Regions from separate parts of the Methylobacillus sp. DLP286 genome, predicted to be linked through region 3. Evidence: predicted binding sites of a transcription regulator. Region 3 holds the regulator's gene; each other region holds the start of a gene.

Evidence for each region. The regulator sigma-54, encoded in region 3, starts transcription at its own class of promoters, with help from an activator protein. The targets are predictions, from matches to a motif close to TGGCACNNTTCCTGCT.
Region 1: a site for sigma-54 is predicted at 2,737-2,752, ahead of ACWXTG_RS09690 (TorF family putative porin). Genes of this name have one in related genera too.
Region 2: a site for sigma-54 is predicted at 2,267-2,282, ahead of ACWXTG_RS04225 (LLM class flavin-dependent oxidoreductase). Genes of this name have one in related genera too.
Region 4: a site for sigma-54 is predicted at 1,707-1,722, ahead of ACWXTG_RS05700 (ammonium transporter). Genes of this name have one in related genera too.

Annotation. Positions count from the first base shown of each region.
Region 1 covers NZ_CM153145.1:2,016,054-2,020,248, reverse strand. Annotated here, with positions in the region: gene ACWXTG_RS09700 (ammonium transporter) at 84-1,469, opposite strand; gene glnK (P-II family nitrogen regulator) at 1,480-1,818, opposite strand; gene ACWXTG_RS09690 (TorF family putative porin) at 1,887-2,678, opposite strand; gene ACWXTG_RS09685 (accessory factor UbiK family protein) at 2,930-3,172, shown strand; gene ACWXTG_RS09680 (YifB family Mg chelatase-like AAA ATPase) at 3,175-4,195, shown strand, end outside.
Region 2 covers NZ_CM153145.1:882,259-886,453, forward strand. Annotated here, with positions in the region: gene ACWXTG_RS04220 (LLM class flavin-dependent oxidoreductase) at 1-1,142, opposite strand, end outside; gene ACWXTG_RS04225 (LLM class flavin-dependent oxidoreductase) at 1,161-2,225, opposite strand; gene ACWXTG_RS04230 (HAD family hydrolase) at 2,931-3,587, opposite strand; gene ACWXTG_RS04235 (LLM class flavin-dependent oxidoreductase) at 3,773-4,195, opposite strand, start outside.
Region 3 covers NZ_CM153145.1:2,460,105-2,464,299, reverse strand. Annotated here, with positions in the region: gene hprK (HPr(Ser) kinase/phosphatase) at 1-742, opposite strand, end outside; gene hpf (ribosome hibernation-promoting factor, HPF/YfiA family) at 852-1,178, opposite strand; gene ACWXTG_RS11720 (RNA polymerase factor sigma-54) at 1,208-2,674, opposite strand; gene lptB (LPS export ABC transporter ATP-binding protein) at 2,694-3,416, opposite strand; gene lptA (lipopolysaccharide transport periplasmic protein LptA) at 3,502-4,008, opposite strand; gene lptC (LPS export ABC transporter periplasmic protein LptC) at 4,067-4,195, opposite strand, start outside.
Region 4 covers NZ_CM153145.1:1,183,726-1,187,920, reverse strand. Annotated here, with positions in the region: gene ACWXTG_RS05710 (putative DNA modification/repair radical SAM protein) at 1-692, shown strand, start outside; gene ACWXTG_RS05705 (TIGR03915 family putative DNA repair protein) at 710-1,657, shown strand; gene ACWXTG_RS05700 (ammonium transporter) at 1,868-3,085, shown strand; gene ACWXTG_RS05695 (hypothetical protein) at 3,094-3,732, shown strand; gene efp (elongation factor P) at 4,055-4,195, opposite strand, start outside.

The DNA of each region.
Region 1 (4,195 bases), 440 kb from region 3:
TTTTTTTATGCGCGATGCTGGCAGGGGAGTGTAAAAATACAAACGGGCGCTTATGCGCCCGTTTGTATCGAACCTAGAAGGTCTTAGTAGTGATAGGCACGTTCACCGTGCTCGGAGGTGTCCAGGCCCTCGCGTTCAGCCTCTTCGCTGGCACGCAGGCCGATGACCAGGTCCACGATCTTGAACAGGATGTAACTGCCGATGCCGCCCCATACAATGGTTACGCCAATGGCTACCGCTTGTGCATAAAGCTGGCTGCCCATGGTCACGCCTTCTTCGTAGCCCACGCCGCCGAAATCAGCGCTCATGAGGATGCCGGTACCGATGGCACCGATCAGGCCGGCTACGCCGTGGATACCGAAGACATCCAGGGAATCGTCATAGCCAAGCTTGACCTTGAGGCTGGTGACCGCCCAGAAAGCGATGACGCTGGCAATGAAGCCCAACACGATGGAGCCGACAGGGCCTAGGAAGCCGCAAGCAGGCGTGATGGCAACCAGGCCTGCAACCGCGCCGGAAACGGCACCCAGCAGCGAAGGCTTGCCCTTGAACAGCCATTCGGCAAATACCCAGCCCAACACTGCGGCGCCAGTGGCCGCCTGGGTGTTGATCAATGCCAAGCCGGCAGTGCCATCGGCAGCCAGTTCACTGCCGACGTTGAAGCCGAACCAGCCTACCCACAGCATGGAAGCGCCTACCATGGTCAGCGTGATGCTGTGCGGAGGCATGGCTTCCTTGCCGTATCCGAGGCGCTTGCCGACGACGATGGCGCCTACCAGCGCTGCAATGCCGGCATTCATGTGAACGACGGTGCCGCCTGCGAAGTCAGCCGCGCCGAGGTCGCCCAGGAAGCCGCCGCCCCATACCATGTGGGCGATCGGGATGTAGATGAATGTCACCCACAATGCGAGGAACGCCAGTACTGCGGAGAATTTCATGCGCTCGGCAAAACCGCCGACAATCAGCGCAGGGGTAATCGCCGCAAAGGTCAATTGGAAGGTGACGAATACATATTCAGGAATGGTGCCGCCATCCAGCAAAGTGTCTGGCGTGATGCCGGACAACAGGGACTTGCTGAACCCGCCGATATAGGCGTTCAGGCTGCCGCCGTCGGTAAAGGCCAGGCTATAGCCGTAGACGACCCAGATCACGGACATCAGCGCCGTCGTCACGAACACTTGGGTTAGGACGGAAACCATGTTCTTGGTGCGAACCAGGCCGCCGTAGAACAAGGCGACGCCGGGAATGATCATCGCTAGCACTAACACAGTGGCGACGATGGTCCAGGCCGTATCGCCGGCGCTGAGCGACAGCACTGCTTCAGCCGTCGTTTCTACCGCTTCTGCGGCAGCGGGTGCAATTTCAGTGGCGACGGCTTCATCGACGATGACAGCTTCTTCTTCAGCAAGCGCAAAGCCGGAAAAACCCAGCGCGCCAACCAGTGCAATCATGGAAAGAATTTTTTTCATATCAAACCCCTTAAAGCGCATCTGTGCCGGTTTCGCCAGTACGGATGCGATAGACTTGTTCCAAGTCGAAGACAAAGATTTTGCCATCACCGATTTTGCCAGTTGTGGCAGATTTTTCGATAACTTCCACTACCTGGTCAAGTAATTCGTCGGCAATCGCAACTTCCAGCTTGACCTTGGGCAAAAAGTCGACAACGTATTCTGCACCACGGTAAAGCTCAGTGTGGCCTTTTTGGCGGCCAAAGCCTTTGACTTCAGTGACGGTGATCCCCTGCACGCCAATGGAAGACAGGGCTTCACGCACTTCGTCAAGCTTGAAGGGCTTGATGATGGCGGATACGAGTTTCATGGTTATCTCCTCTAATAAAAAGCAGAAAGGCAAGGCGATCTGCCTTGCCTTCTATCATGTCTGTCTTCTTAGAAAGTCTTTTGTACGAACAATGTCCAGTTTTCCTTACCGGAAAACACAGGGCCGTAAGTGAATGCACTACGGTCAGCATCGGTGTCGGTGTAGTAACCACCCACTACGATACCGTTATCCCAAGCCTTGCTCAGGCCAAGTTTCCAGTCTGTATAGTCGTATTCGTTAGGGCCATTGCCGAACTCTTGGCGACCAACGTGAGCGATGGCGCTATAGCCACTGTCACCAAATGGGATATCCAGAGTCAAATCGACATAGCTAGCGCCACGACCTTGGAAACCAAATGCAGACTTGCTTGGAGACCAGTTATAACGCAAAGAAACCCACTTGTATGCAAGACCACCGTAGATTTCAGTAGTGTCGGCGTTGTATGTGTTAGGGGCACTATTTCTACGACCTGGGTAGATGTATTGATTCACGCCAACATCATAAGTAATGCCAGTTTCACCGATTTCAGCAGTGTAACCACCGTAGATGTCCCATTCCATGCTTGAGCTATTGTATGCACGATCACCACCTGCACCATCTGCACCGGTGTCTGCTAGCCAGCTGATGCTGGAAGCCCATGAGCCTACATAGAAGCCACTGGAATGTGAGTAATCGATACCACCTTGAATAGCTGGACGATCACCAGATTGGCTGGTACCACGGAAGATGTAGTTGCTTGTGAGGCCGATGTTGTATGTAATGGTGTGAGGGGATGTAGCCTCAGCAGCTTCTTCGGCCATAACGGCGGCAGGTGCTGCAAAAGTGCCAACGATGGCGGCAACTAGAAGCGAATTACGCATGATTTACCCTTTCAAGGTTAAAAATAAAACAGCAACGAAAACTCTGCGTTGGGTAATAAGCAACACCTGTGCCATAAAAACAACATCCATATAAAACAACAGGTTAAGTGGTATTTTTTGGGAATTTTCCCGGTCTGGAATGGTGCATTTCTTGTTTTTTATTTGTAAGTGATTGAGTTTGTTATATTTAATTTGGATTTTTGCAGGTGAAAAACTGCTAAACTGCGGATGTTTTGGGAGGTTTTTACGTAATGAGTACTCCGTTTATTGATGAATTATCAAATAAAATCAAAGAAATATATTCTTCTTTGCCAGCCGATGGCGCAGAGCGCAATTTGCATGCACTATTACAGGGCGCATTCACTAAACTGGAGCTTGTAACGCGTGAGGAGTTTGATATCCAGGCGGAAGTGCTACGCAAGACCCGGGCTCAACTGGCTGATCTGGAAAAGCAATTAGCCGAGATTGAAACGAAGCTGGGGCAGTCTTCCTGAGCATGGCGCTGGCGGTTTTGCATAGCCGTGCCCTGGCCGGTATGGAGGCGCCGGAGGTCGCGGTGGAAGTTCACCTTGCCAACGGCTTGCCGAGCTTCACCATCGTCGGCTTGCCCGAAGCCGAGGTCAAGGAGAGCAAGGACAGGGTGCGTGCCGCCCTGCAAACGGCACAGTTTGAATTCCCGGCCCGCCGGATCACCGTCAACCTGGCGCCTGCAGACCTTCCCAAGGAAAGCGGCCGTTACGATTTACCGATCGCGCTGGGGATTTTGGCTGCCTCCGGGCAAATACCCGCAAAAGGGCTGGATCAATATGAGGTGGCGGGCGAGCTTGCGTTGACCGGCGAACTGCGCCCGATACGCGGTGCATTGGCCATGGCGTACAAGGCCAGGGAAAGCGGCCGTACCTTCATCCTGCCCCAGGAGAGCGCCGCCGAGGCGGCATTGGTGCAAGGCGCTACAGTCCTGCCTGCCGCTAGCCTGCTGCAAGTATGCGCCCATCTGGCAGGCCGTGAGTTGTTGGTGCCGCAACCAGTCAATATCCCGCAAAGCTTTGCAGTCGATGCCGATTTTGCCGAGGTCAAGGGGCAACTGCAGGCCAAGCGAGCATTGGAGATTGCAGCCGCAGGCGGGCACAGTGTGCTGATGTCCGGGCCGCCCGGCACGGGGAAATCCATGTTGGCCTCGCGTTTTGTCGGCTTGTTGCCCGCCATGACGGAGGCCGAGGCGTTGGAATCTGCCGCCATCCAGTCGTTGAGCAAGGGTTTCCGTGCCGGCGATTGGGGCAAGCGGCCTTATCGTGCGCCTCACCACACGGCTTCGGGCGTGGCGCTGGTGGGTGGCGGCGCGATTCCCAAGCCCGGCGAGATATCTTTGGCGCATCACGGAGTCTTGTTCCTGGACGAGCTTGCGGAGTTCGACCGCAAAGTGCTGGAGGTCTTGCGCGAACCCCTGGAATCCGGGCATATCACGGTCTCGCGCGCTGCGCGCCAGGCGGAGTTTCCCGCACGTTTTCAATTGATTG
Region 2 (4,195 bases), 1.4 Mb from region 3:
CTGTCATGGCCGCGCACCAGCGGCAGTACTTCCTCCCCTACCCGGTAAGCCTCTTCCAGGTGAGGCGTACTGGCGAGGATGAAAGCGTCCGCGCCGAGCCTGACCAGGTCGTCCAGACGCTCGGCCACCTGCTCATAGCTGCCGACGATGCCCTGGGTCTGCCCGCCGCGCAGCAGGCTGAGGCCGGACCAGACATTGGGATGGATGATGAAGTCGCGGTAATCATTGAGCTCCTTCGGCGCATTGCTGCGCTGACGGCTGGCGCCGACGGAATCCCCGGTTTGCTGGGCGAAACGCTTGTAGCGCTCGCGCGCGGCGTCATCGAGGCTCTCAAACCCGCGCTGCACTTCGCGCCAGGCCTCCTCCTCGGTGCGGCGGGCAATGATGTCCACGCGCACTGCGCATTTGATCTTGCGGCCCAATGCGGCGGTGCGCTCCTTCACGCGGTCGAACTTGTCGCGCAACTGGTCGAAAGGCTCAAGCCATGAAAGGTAATAGTCCGCATGCTTGGAGGCGGAAGCCAGGGCCGCGTCGGACGAACCGGAGAAGTAAATCTCAGGAAAGTCCTGGCCCAGGAGCTGGGCCGGCAAGGCCGCATTTTCTACTTGGTAGAACTTGCCCTGGTAGGAAAAACTGTTCCCGCTCCATACGCCGCGCAATACGTCCAGGAATTCTGTCGTACGCGCATAGCGGTCGTCGTGCGGCGCCACATCGCCCCACCACAGTTGGGCAGGGCCGCCACCGCCGGTAATCACGTTGTAAAGGGCACGGCCGCCGGTGGCGCGTTGCAGACTGGCCGTCATGCGCGCGGCCACGACCGGGTTCAGGAAGCCGGGCTGGAACGCAATCATGAAACGGAAAGTGCTGGTCTCGCGCGCCAGGAACGAGGAAATTGCCCACGGCTCATCGGTCATCGGGAAGGAAGGGATCAAGCCACCTTGAAAGCCCGATATTTCGGCAGCACGCGCCACCTCGGCGATATAGTCGAGGTTGTTGAAACCGTCGCCATGGCCGCCGCTGAGGCCTTTTTGCACGATATGGTCGCCTTGCTGCTGCGACCAGTCGCCGCGGTGGTGCAGCTTGTTGCGCAGCGAGCTTGGCTCGCCGTGCGTTGGAATTCTCCAGAAAACATCAATTGCCATAATATATCGACTCCTCTATCAGGCTGCGCGCCGGCTGGCGCCGTTTATCAGGGAACGCAGCGGCGGCAGGACATTCTCGCCAATGCGGTAGGCCTCTTCCAGGCTGGGGACGGCGCCCAGGATGAACTGCTCGACGCCCGCTTCCGCCAGCGCGGCCAGCTGTTCCGTGACTTGCTCGAAGCTGCCGACCAGCACGGCGCTTGCGCCGGTGCTGACTGTGGTCAAACCTTGCCATAATCCTGCGGTATTACTGTTACCGCCTTGCTGACCGGTCTGTTCGGCATAACGCTTGGCGTCGAATACCGCTTCCTCCTCGGTTTCGCGCGCCAGCACATCGACGCGCAGGCCGATTTGCAATGTACGGCCCTGCTTGCTTGCCTGGTTGCGTAAAAGCGAGACTTTCCTTGCGACTTCGTCCAGCGGCTGCGCTTCCAGCACATGCACGTCGGCAAGCTTGGCTGAGAGGGCATATGCCTCGTCCGTCTCGCCGGATAGATAGATGGGAGGAACCTTCTGGCCGGAAAGCGGCCCTTGGAAGCCGCCTTGCAATACCTGAAAGAAGCGGCCGTCAAAGTCGTACCCGGTCGTGGTGATGACATTGCGGGCCACGGTGACAAACTCCTCCACCCTTGGATACAAATCCTCCTGCGCCGCGAAGTCGCCCTGCTGCCTGCGCTTCGCCTCGTCGGGCTCCACGCCGATTTGCCAGGCAAAACGGCCTTCGGTAAAGCGCTGGTAGCTCACCGCATTCTTGGCGGCATAGACCGCCGAGCCGCGAGATGCGTCGAACTCGGCCAGCACCGTCAAGTAGCGCGTCGCGCGGCTGAGGTAGCCGGCGACGATCCAGGATTCGTCGCCCTCAGGGTCGTTCCTGACCTTGATGCCGTCGAACTTGGCCAGTTCTACCGCCTTGGCGATCTGGTGCAAATGGTCGAAATAATTGAACCGCTGGCCGCGAGGATCGGTCACGCCCGGCAGGAAGTAAGGCCGGCTGTCGGCCCGTTCGCCCCGCGTGCGTTTCTCGGCGTCGGCATAGCGCCCATCCCCTGAGGTCGGCGCTTGCCAGAAAAATTTAACTGTCATGCATATCTCCGCGATATTTCTACTTAGATCATCATACTTATCGCAGAAACCATGCCATTCGCCTTTAATTCCCACAATTATTTTATGGGAATTTGCAGGGGTTTGAATCCTTTAGCTTATTTCACAGATTCACATTGCACGGGATTTTAATGCTGGACTTGAGGCAGGCATATTCGCGGCCCGAACTGTTTACATAAAAACACTTAGCCCTTTAATTTGCTCGAAAATAAACAGTTGCTGCTCAATAAGCAGCCATCTCTCGATTAAACAAGACTTGGTTATGGACTCTTTTTTGACCTGTGAAGATTGATGCTGTCTTTCAAATCGATTGTCACGGAGCGCGCGACCTCAGCGTAATCGGGGTCTTGGGAAGCATATAGGATTGCCCGGAAAGCACTGATAATCAAACCGGTGCCGTTTTCAGTCTGGCCTGCCTTGACCAGCGCTCTGCGGCTTTAAGGCCCCCCCCAATATCATGAGGCGCGTCGACAATGTCCTTTAAAAAGCCAAATATCGCGTCTGTTTGGCTTTTTAATGTGCTAAGGAAACCCGAACAAGTCAGGGTCGAGCTGCACACGATGAATTGCTTTCCTCCCAGGATTTCTCTAATTTTTCAATAAAGTTCATTTTTACTCAGCATTAGGTTGCCACATTCTCATCCGGTCCATTTTCAACAACGCTTTCTGTGCAAAACTACGGTTTATCCTATCCGTCTAAACCACGCCTGATGATGTCAGGCAAAAGCAGCATGTCATCCACCGCCTGCTCCGCGCCTGCCTCCAGCAATCTGCTGGCTGCCATGGTGCCGGTATAGGCGCATACCCGCATGCCTGCGGCGACCGCCGCCGCAACGCCGACATCGGTATCCTCGATTACCAGGCAGGCTGAAGGCTTGACTCCCTGGCTTTCTGCCGCCTTGAGATAGACGTCGGGCGCAGGCTTCGGCCTGCCCAGGTCGGCGGCACTGAATATCCTGTCGTTGAAATAAGGCAGCAAGCCGGTGATATCCAGCATTTCATGCACTTTGGCGGCACTGCTGTTGGAAGCCACGCAGTGCGGCAACTGTAGCTGCCGCAACACCTGCTCTACGCCAGCGACAGGCTGCAAGCTGTCGCGCAATGCGGCATCGCGCCTGGGCCGGTAACGGGCAAGAAAATCCGCACCCGGCCTGCGGCCATAAATGCGGGCGATGATGTCCATGCACTGTTCGAGCGAATGGCCGACAAAATGCCTGGCCATTTCCTCGATCCGGGCAGGTATGCCCTCCTCGTTCAATACGTCGACAAATATCCGGTTGGTGATTTTCTCGCTATCGACCAACACTCCGTCACAGTCAAACACGACTAATTCATAAGCAGGCATGATTCCCTTATTGCCCAGGAGCCGCTAACAAAATCCTGCCGGCCTTGCCGTACCACTTGTACTGCTGCTTTTGGCAGGACGGTTAGACAGAATCGCTAAGCTTGGTTGGCGGCTCTAAAGGTACGCTGTTCAAAGCGCAGAATGATGCCTTAAAACCAGGAGCTATGCAGCTCCCGGCTTTCACCTTAAGCGCGCAATGCTTCCGGCGAAGCCTGGGTGTTGGGATTCGCTGGCCGATCCAGCCCCAGCCTTTCGCGGTAGGTATTGCCGCTGTACTCCTTCTGGAAGATGCCGCGGCGTTGCAGCTCTGGCACGACCAAACGGGCAAAGTCCTCCAGCCCCTTAATCGAGTAAGGCGGCACGACATTGAAGCCGTCCGCGCCCTTCTCCACGAACCATTGCTCGATCAAGTCGGCCACGGTTTTTACCGAGCCGATGGCCTGGATGTGGCCGCGCGCCACCCGGAACTTGAGCACCAGCTGGCGGATGGTGAGATTTTCGCGCCGGGCCAGCTCCAGTTGCTGCTGGAAGCGGCCGCGCCCGTTCTCGCCCGCGTCGTAGGGCAAGTCCGGCAACGGGCCGTCCAGGGGATATTGCGAGAGGTCGAA
Region 3 (4,195 bases):
GCCGGTCCAGCGGCACCATGGTATCGGCCATTTCCAGTTGCACGATCAAGTCGAGCGGCTTGGTCGGCTTGACGGCGTTGTCGCCGAACAAGGCGCGGATATTGAGTACGCCCAATCCACGCACCTCGAGGAAATCCTGCAGCAACGGCGGGCAACGCCCTTCGAGCCGGTCAGGGGCGATACGGTAGAAATCGACGATATCATCCGCCACCAGGCGGTGCCCACGCGAGATCAGCTCCAGCGCCAGCTCGCTCTTGCCGATCGCCGGGGTGCCCTTGATCATGAGGCCGAAGCCCTGCACTTCCATGAACACGCCGTGCAGGCTTTCCGATACCGCCACGGCCTGGGCAAGATAGTGGCTCAATACATCCATGAGGCCGGGGCTGCGCAACGGGGAGGTAAACAATGGGGTGCTGAACTCGTCGGAGGCGGCCACCAGTTCGTCCGGCGCTTCTTCGCCATTGGCCACGATGATGGCCGCCAAGTCGGCTGAGAACAGGTTTTTGATGGCCTGGAACAATTCTCGCGCCTTGAGGCTGCGCAAATAATCCATCTCTGCGCACCCCAGCACCTGCACGCGGTTGGGATGCACGAAATTCAGATGACCAACCAGCGCCAGGGACGGCTTGGTCACGGTTTCACTGGTCAGGGGGTTATCGCCGCCGGCTAACCCTGCTACCCATTTCAGCTTGAGCTTGCGGCGCGTATCCTTGTAAAGCTGGGTAACACTGATTTCAGCCATGTGTGCTTAATACCTTGGGAATGAACAAGCGGAAGGATATGCTGCAAGAGCGCCAAATCCATGCATGAAAAACAGACTTGGCACTCTTTTGCAGCATTTCACGAGGAGGTTACTCGACCGCCTGGTGCTTCAGACCTCCGGATGCCTGGTTGTGGTTGCTGACTTTTTCCTTATGCTTCACTACCTGGCGGTCCAGCTTGTCCGCCAGCGAGTCAATCGCGCTGTACATGCTTTCCGCCCCGCATTCCGCGTGCAGGTCGTTGCCCGGCACATGCAAGGTGGCTTCCGCCTTTTGCACCAGTTTCTCCACGCTCAGCGTGACCTTGAGGTCAATCACATGGTCAAAGTGATTGCTGAGTCGGGCCAGCTTGGACTGCACATATTCGCGCAGGGCTGGGGTAACGTCGAGGTGATGTCCTGTCAGGTGCAAATTCATAACGCTCTCCTTACTTGAAAACGCGCAAATCAAAGCGACTTGCGCTGGTTGGCCGCGGGTATCTGTAGAGACTCGCGGTATTTCGCTATGGTTCTTCTTGCAACAACTATGCCTTGTTTGCCAAGGATGTCGGTAATCTGGTTGTCAGACAGCGGCTTCTTCGGGTTTTCCTCGCTCACCATCTGCTTGATCAACGCGCGGATCGCCGTGGCGGAGCAAGCACCGCCAGACTCCGTCGCAACATGGCTGCCGAAGAAATACTTCAACTCGTACACGCCGCGCGGTGTGAGCATGTACTTCCTCGTCGTCACGCGCGACACGGTGGATTCATGCAGGCCCAACTCGTCGGCGATCTCGCGCAGCACCAGCGGACGCATGGCGACTTCGCCATGCTCGAAGAAGTTGCGCTGCCTGTCCACAATCGCCTGCGACACGCGCAGGATGGTGGAAAAACGCTGCTGGATGTTCTTGATCATCCATTTCGCTTCCTGCATCTGGCTCATGAGGTATTGACTGGAGCTATCGCGATTACGTTTCAGGATGCCGGCATAAAGCTGGTTGATGCGCAGCTTGGGCACCACTTCGTCATTGAGGCTGGCGATCCAAATACCCTTGACCTTCTTCACCACGATTTCGTGCTGGATGTAATGATCCGAGGTGATATGGCTGAACTCGCCGCCCGGGCGCGGGTTGAGCTGGGTCACCAGCTGCTGCACCGTTTTCAGGACGTCGTCGTCGCAATGTAGCAGCTTGCGCAGGCGCGTGTAATCGCGGCTCGCCAGCAAAGGCAAGTGTTGCTCTGCAACCTTGATCGCCAGATCAACAAAAGGCGTTTCTGCGGGCAGGGCGCGCAGTTGCAATGCCAAGCACTCCGCAAGGTTGCGGGCGCCAATACCAGGGGGATCCAGGTTCTGGATATGCTTGAGCGCGGTTTCGAGTTCGAGCAGGTCGATTTCGAGCTCTTCCGGCAGCAGCTCGGCCAGTTCTTCCAGCGACTGCTCGAGGTAGCCGTCGTCGTTGATGGCGTCCACCAGCACCATCGCCAGGGTCTGGTCGCGCTCGGACAGCGGCAACAGCTTGATCTGACTCAACAGGTGCTCGCGCAGGGTGAGGTTGACCGCTTCCTGGAAGCTGAAGTCGTTGTCGTCGTCATTGTTGGCGCCGCCTTCCTCCCAGCGGTTGCTGCCCTGGAAAGATTCGAAGTAGTCGTCCCCGCCGCCGAATTCGTCAACGCGCGGCAACTCCTCGCTGGCTGGCGCAGGCGCCTCGCTGGCGGGGGCGGCGACTGCGGCATCCGGAGCAGGGCTGTAGCTTTCGGACATTTCGGCAGCGCCGTCCGGGCCGTCTACGCGCTCCAGCAAGGGGTTGGCCTGCAGCAGCGACTCCAGCTCCTGGTTGAGTTCCTGTGAAGACAGCTGCAACAGCTTGATCGACTGCTGCAACTGCGGCGTCAATGCCAGGTTTTGGGAAAATTTTAGCTGTAGGCTTTGTTTCATCTCTCTAATTCTGCGTTGACTACAGGCGGAAATCCTTGCCCAAGTAAACTTCTCTTACACTTTCGTTATGTATGATCTCGCTGGGCTTCCCCGATGCGAATACGCGGCCTTCATTCACGATGTAGGCGCGATCGCATATGCCCAATGTTTCACGGACATTATGGTCCGTGATCAGCACCCCGATATTGCGCTCGGTCAGGAAACGTACGATCTTCTGGATGTCCAGCACGGCAATCGGGTCGATCCCGGCAAACGGCTCGTCCAGCAGGATGAAGCTGGGGTTGGTCGCCAGACATCGGGCGATTTCCACCCGGCGGCGCTCGCCGCCGGACAGGCTCACCGCCATGCTGTTGCGTATATGGGTGATATGGAGCTCCTGCAGCAGGGATTCAAGCTGTTCCTTCTGCTGCTCGGCCGTCATGTTCTGCAATTCAAGGATAGCCTGGATGTTTTCCGTGACGGTCATCTTGCGGAAGATCGACGGCTCCTGCGGCAGATAGGCCAGGCCCATGCGCGCGCGCTGGTGGATGGGCATCCGGCTCAGGTCCTTGCCGTCCAGCAATATGCGTCCGCCATCGAGTGGCACCAGGCCCACCATCATGTAGAAACTAGTGGTCTTGCCCGCGCCGTTCGGCCCGAGCAGCCCGACCACCTCGCCGCTGTTGAGCTGCAGGGAAATATCCTGCACCACGGTGCGCGACTTGTATTTCTTGCGTAAGCTTTCTACGATCAATTCACTCATTTATGCAATATCTATCGATGCCGTCTCTATAAAGCGCAGTTGCTTCGGCCTGCATCAAGCACAGGCCCTCCAATAGCCATCGAGCTCAGGGAGTTTCTGCCGCGGGTTTCTTCTTGGGCTGGATAATGGCACGCACTCGGCCAGTGGGTGTTGCAGGTGTCGCCGCTTGCGAGCCGCCGCTGATGACTTCCGCATATTCGGCATTGGCGTCATACATGATGTAGTCCCCATGCACGATATCCTCGCCGCGCTTGACCCATGCCTTGGTAAACAGCTGCACCTTGTCCATGCGTCCATCATACTCTATCCGCTGGGCGCTGCCCTCCATGTATTCGTTCTTGCCGTCGCGCTTCTGCCTAAAGGTGGTGGGATTGCCGTAGGACGTGCTGTGCTGGAATCCCTCCTTGTCCTCGCGCACGATCAGCCTGTCGCCGCGGATCACCAGCGTGCCCTGGGTCAGGATGACGTTGCCGGTATAGGTGCTGGTCTTCTTGGCATCATTGACCTGCACGGAGTCGGCCTCCAGCTCGATCGGCTTTTCCCGGTCGGCCTTTTCGGCATGTGCCGTTGCAGACAGCATGCCGGCCAACATGGCAAGCAATAATGAATAACGCAGGTTGCGCATAGGGTCTCCGCTGAAGAATGTCGTTCTACTTGGTTTTAGTGGGCTGCTTGGCATTGTTGCTGTTACCGGATGTCGTCTTGCTGTTCTTGGAAGCCGCAGGCTTGGCTGCCGCCTGCTTGGTCTTGCTTGCCGCTTTTGGCTTGCTGCTCGTGCG
Region 4 (4,195 bases), 1.3 Mb from region 3:
AAAAGGACGGCGCGGCCATCCGCATGTCGATGGCGCGGCTGCGCGAACGCATTGACGCCGGGAAGGACAAGACCGCCAGCGGCAAGCGCCCGCCGAAATTCTCCCCGGGCGGACAAAGCACGCAAATGATCGTCGGGGCGGATGCCACGGACGACAGGACGATACTCAGCGCCAGCGCCGAGCTGTATGGGCGCTACCGCTTGCGGCGCGTCTACTATTCCGCGTTCAGCCCCATCCCCGATGCGAGCCCGGCATTGCCGTTGCAGTCGCCGCCGCTGGCGCGGGAGCACAGGCTGTACCAGGCGGACTGGCTGATGCGCTTCTATGGGTTCGAGCCGAATGAAATCATCACCGGCGAACAAGGCATGCTGGCGCTGGACATGGACCCCAAGACGGCATGGGCGCTGCGGAACCGCGCCATGTTTCCCGTCGACCTCAACCGCGCGCCCAAGTCCACGCTGCTGCGCGTGCCGGGCCTGGGGGTGCGCAACGTGCAGCGCATCCTGGCAGCCCGCCGCGTGCGCGCGGTGCGGCTGGACGACCTGGTGCGCATGCATGCCCCGATCAACCGCATGCTGCCGTTTATCCAGTTGCCGGACCATCATCCCGGCGCGACGCTGGATGCCGCCAGCCTGTCGACGCGGCTCAAGGACACGCGTACAGCCCCGCAGCAGCTGGGATTGTTCATGTAAAGCACTGCCGGCGTCATATGCACAACGTTTATCTCCAGGATGAAACCGATATCGAAGGCTGGCGCGCCGCGGCGCGGCGGCTGGTCTCCCAAGGCGTCGCGCCGCAGGATGTGGACTGGTACGTGAGGCCGGCCGCAGATGATGTGGTTCAGGAAGATTTTCTGGCGATGGCGGATGATGCAGCGAACCCGGCTGGCGATCAATTTTGCGTTGCCGCTCAGGGAAAAGCCGATATTGTGCCGTCAGCCATGCCAGACGGGCAGCAGCCGTCTGGCGACAGCGTGCGCCTGATGGTGCCGCGCCAATTCGTCGAGCTGGTGCGCCCGGTGATCCTGCACCGGGCGCCGGAACGCTTTGGCTTGCTTTACCGGGCGCTATGGCGCTTGCAGCGGGAGCGTGGCCTGATGAGGCTGGCAGGGGATCCTGATATTGCCCGCCTCAACGCCATGGTCAAGGCGGTGCGGCGCGACATGCACAAAATGACGGCGTTCGTCCGGTTCCGCGAGGCCATGGTGGAGGGCCGGCCGCGCTATCTGGCCTGGTTCGAGCCGGAGCACCACATCATGGCGGCGATCGCGCCTTTCTTCATCGGGCGTTTCGCCGCGATGGACTGGACCATCATGAGCCCGCGCATGGGCATGCGCTGGGACGGCGACACGCTGCATTTCCTGCCCGGAGGCAAGCCAGAGGCGCTGCCAGCGGAGGATGCCGGCGAAGTGCTGTGGCTGAGCTACTACCGGTATATATTCAACCCCGCGCGCCTCAAGCTCAAGGCCATGCAAAAGGAAATGCCGAAAAAATATTGGCACAACCTGCCCGAGGCTGAGCTGATCGCGTCATTGATCGCAGGCGCTGGAACGCGCACGCAGGCGATGCTGGAAAGGGCGCCCGAGCCGCCCAGGCGCAAGGTCGTCGGCTATCGGCGAAAGCCGCGGCGTCCGGATATCGCTAGCGGAAACGAATAACGGCATTCAGCATGCGATAGAGAGCCGGTAAAGCAGCAAATGTCGTGGCTGGCATTTTTCGTGCTTTTGCTCGGGTAACCCGCAAACCGCGAACAACCATAAGAAGCCGCCATGCAAATATTCCTGTTCCCGCTATCCGCTTTTTTCTGCCTTTACTTTCTTGGTCTCCCAGCAGTATCCGCAGGCGATGGCTCATCCCAGGCGCAGGCCATGGATAGCGTGTGGGTGGCGATTTCCGGCGCGCTGGTGTTCATGATGCAGGCGGGGTTCGCCATGCTGGAGAGCGGCATGGCGCGCGCCAAGAACGCTGTGAATGTGATGATGAAGAACTACATGGATCTGGCGGTCGGGGCGTTGTTGTTCTGGCTGGTGGGATACGGCCTGATGTTCGGCGGCAACTCCAGCGGCTGGATCGGCACCGATCATTTCGCCTTGGCCTACGGCGACGACTGGAACGCCAGCATGCTGTTTTTCCAGTTGATGTTCGCGGCGACGGCAGCGACCATCGTGAGCGGCGCCATGGCCGAGCGCACGAGTTTCGTCGCCTACCTGCTGGGGGCTTGCGGCATCATGGCCTTGATCTACCCGGTGTTCGGCAGCTGGGCCTGGAATGAGCATGGCTGGCTCAGGCAGATGGGCTTCATCGATTTTGCCGGCTCCACAGTGGTGCATTCGGTCGGGGCATGGTGCGCGTTGGCGGGCATCATGGTGCTTGGCCCCAGGCTGGGGCGTTTCGGCAGCAAGGGCGAGGTGCACATGATCCCGGGGCATAACCTCAGCCTGGTGGCGATGGGCGGCTTCCTGCTCTGGTTCGGCTGGTTCGGCTTCAACGGCGGCAGCACGCTGGCGGCAGGCAGCGAGATCGGCCCGATTCTCTTGAATACGCATATGGCCGGCGCCGCAGGGGCGGTGGGCGCATTGCTGACTGCGCTGGCCATGCGCCAGCCGGTACTGATGGCCTACGTGGTCAACGGCAGCCTGGGCGGGCTGGTGGCGATTACCGCAGGTTGCGCCAGCATGGATGTGCCGTATGCGGTACTGACCGGTTTCGTGGGCGGGATCGTCACGATGTTCGGGGTATGGGCGCTGGAAAAATTAAGACTGGATGACGTGGTGGGCGCGGTGGCCGTGCATGGCTTCAGCGGCGTATGGGGCACGATTGCGGCCGGCTTGTTCCTCAAGGGCAATATGTTCGACCTCAACCAGGTCATCGTGCAGCTGATCGGGGTGGCCGTGGCTTTTGTCTGGGTTTTCCCTTGTGCGTTGCTGATGTACGGGGTGCTGGCCCGCACCATAGGCTTGCGCGTCAGCACCATGCACGAACAGCGCGGGCTGGACATCACTGAGCACGGCGAGGTGGGCTATCCCGAGTTCAACCGCGATGCCGCCTACCAGCGCGAACATGTCCAGCAGCTCAACCGGCTCTGAGTCGATCTATGGATATCGTGTTACGCCGCCGCGCAATCCTTACCGGGCTCAGGCCATTCCTCAGCGATGAGGAGTTGCTGCCTGCGGTGGCGTTATGGGAGCGAGAGTATGCCGGGCAGCCAGTATTTGCCCTGAGCAGGTTCATCGCGAAATGCTGCACACGGCCGGCGCTCAAGGCGCAACGCGGCCAGATGCTGCGTGCCGTGATCGGCGCCATGGAGTTGCCGGAGAGACAATTGCTGCCGGACCCGGGCGCCCGGGAGGGCGATGCGGCAACGGCGCAACGCACGACAAGCCTAAGCGCAGATGATAAAACCAGTATGTTCACCGTCCTGCTCCAAGCCATGCTATTGCTTATTGAGCCTGCATTGCAGGGTGCGGTTCGCAACCGCCTGTTGCAGCAGCTCGACAAGCAAAAGTTTGAAGGCGTGCGCCAGCAGGTATTGCAGGAGTGGCTGGCAGGCCATAATGCCACGCTGACCCACAGCTACAGCCTCGACCTGCTGCGGTCGTTCATCAACCAGGCTTATGTCGCGATGTGCGAAGCCCTGGGGCCGGTCAAGGCTGACCAGCTATTGGCGCAGGCGATCCGCCAGGCCGAGATACAAGGGCATCACCTGAGTTTTCGGGTGCATGATTTGTTGTAAGAGCCTGTTCACGATCTTTTCAAAGGGTACGTTGCCCCGGCAGGGTAGGTGATGCAAGGCGCAAACCGCAGACGTGCTGATTGCCCGGCGAGGATTTGCAACGCAGCAGCGGCTGCGCTGCCGGGGCAACCCGAAGGGCATGGCCCCAACACGCGCCCGCTCTGCGTTGCAGTCCTTGGCAAGGCAATGAGCATTACCTGCGGACTGCGCCTTGATCGGATACGTCCTGGAGCCATGCGTGCCCTATGAAAAGATCGTGAACAGGCTCTAGAGCTAATAAAAAAGGGAGCAATTGCTCCCTGTTCAATGCAATCAATCGCTCTTACTTCACGCGGTTCTTGTATTCCAATGTGCGGGTATCGATTTCGATCTTGTCGCCGATGTCACAGAACAATGGCACTGGCAATTCGAAGCCGGTGTTGATCTTAGCCGGCTTCATTACCTTGCCGGAAGTGTCGCCCTT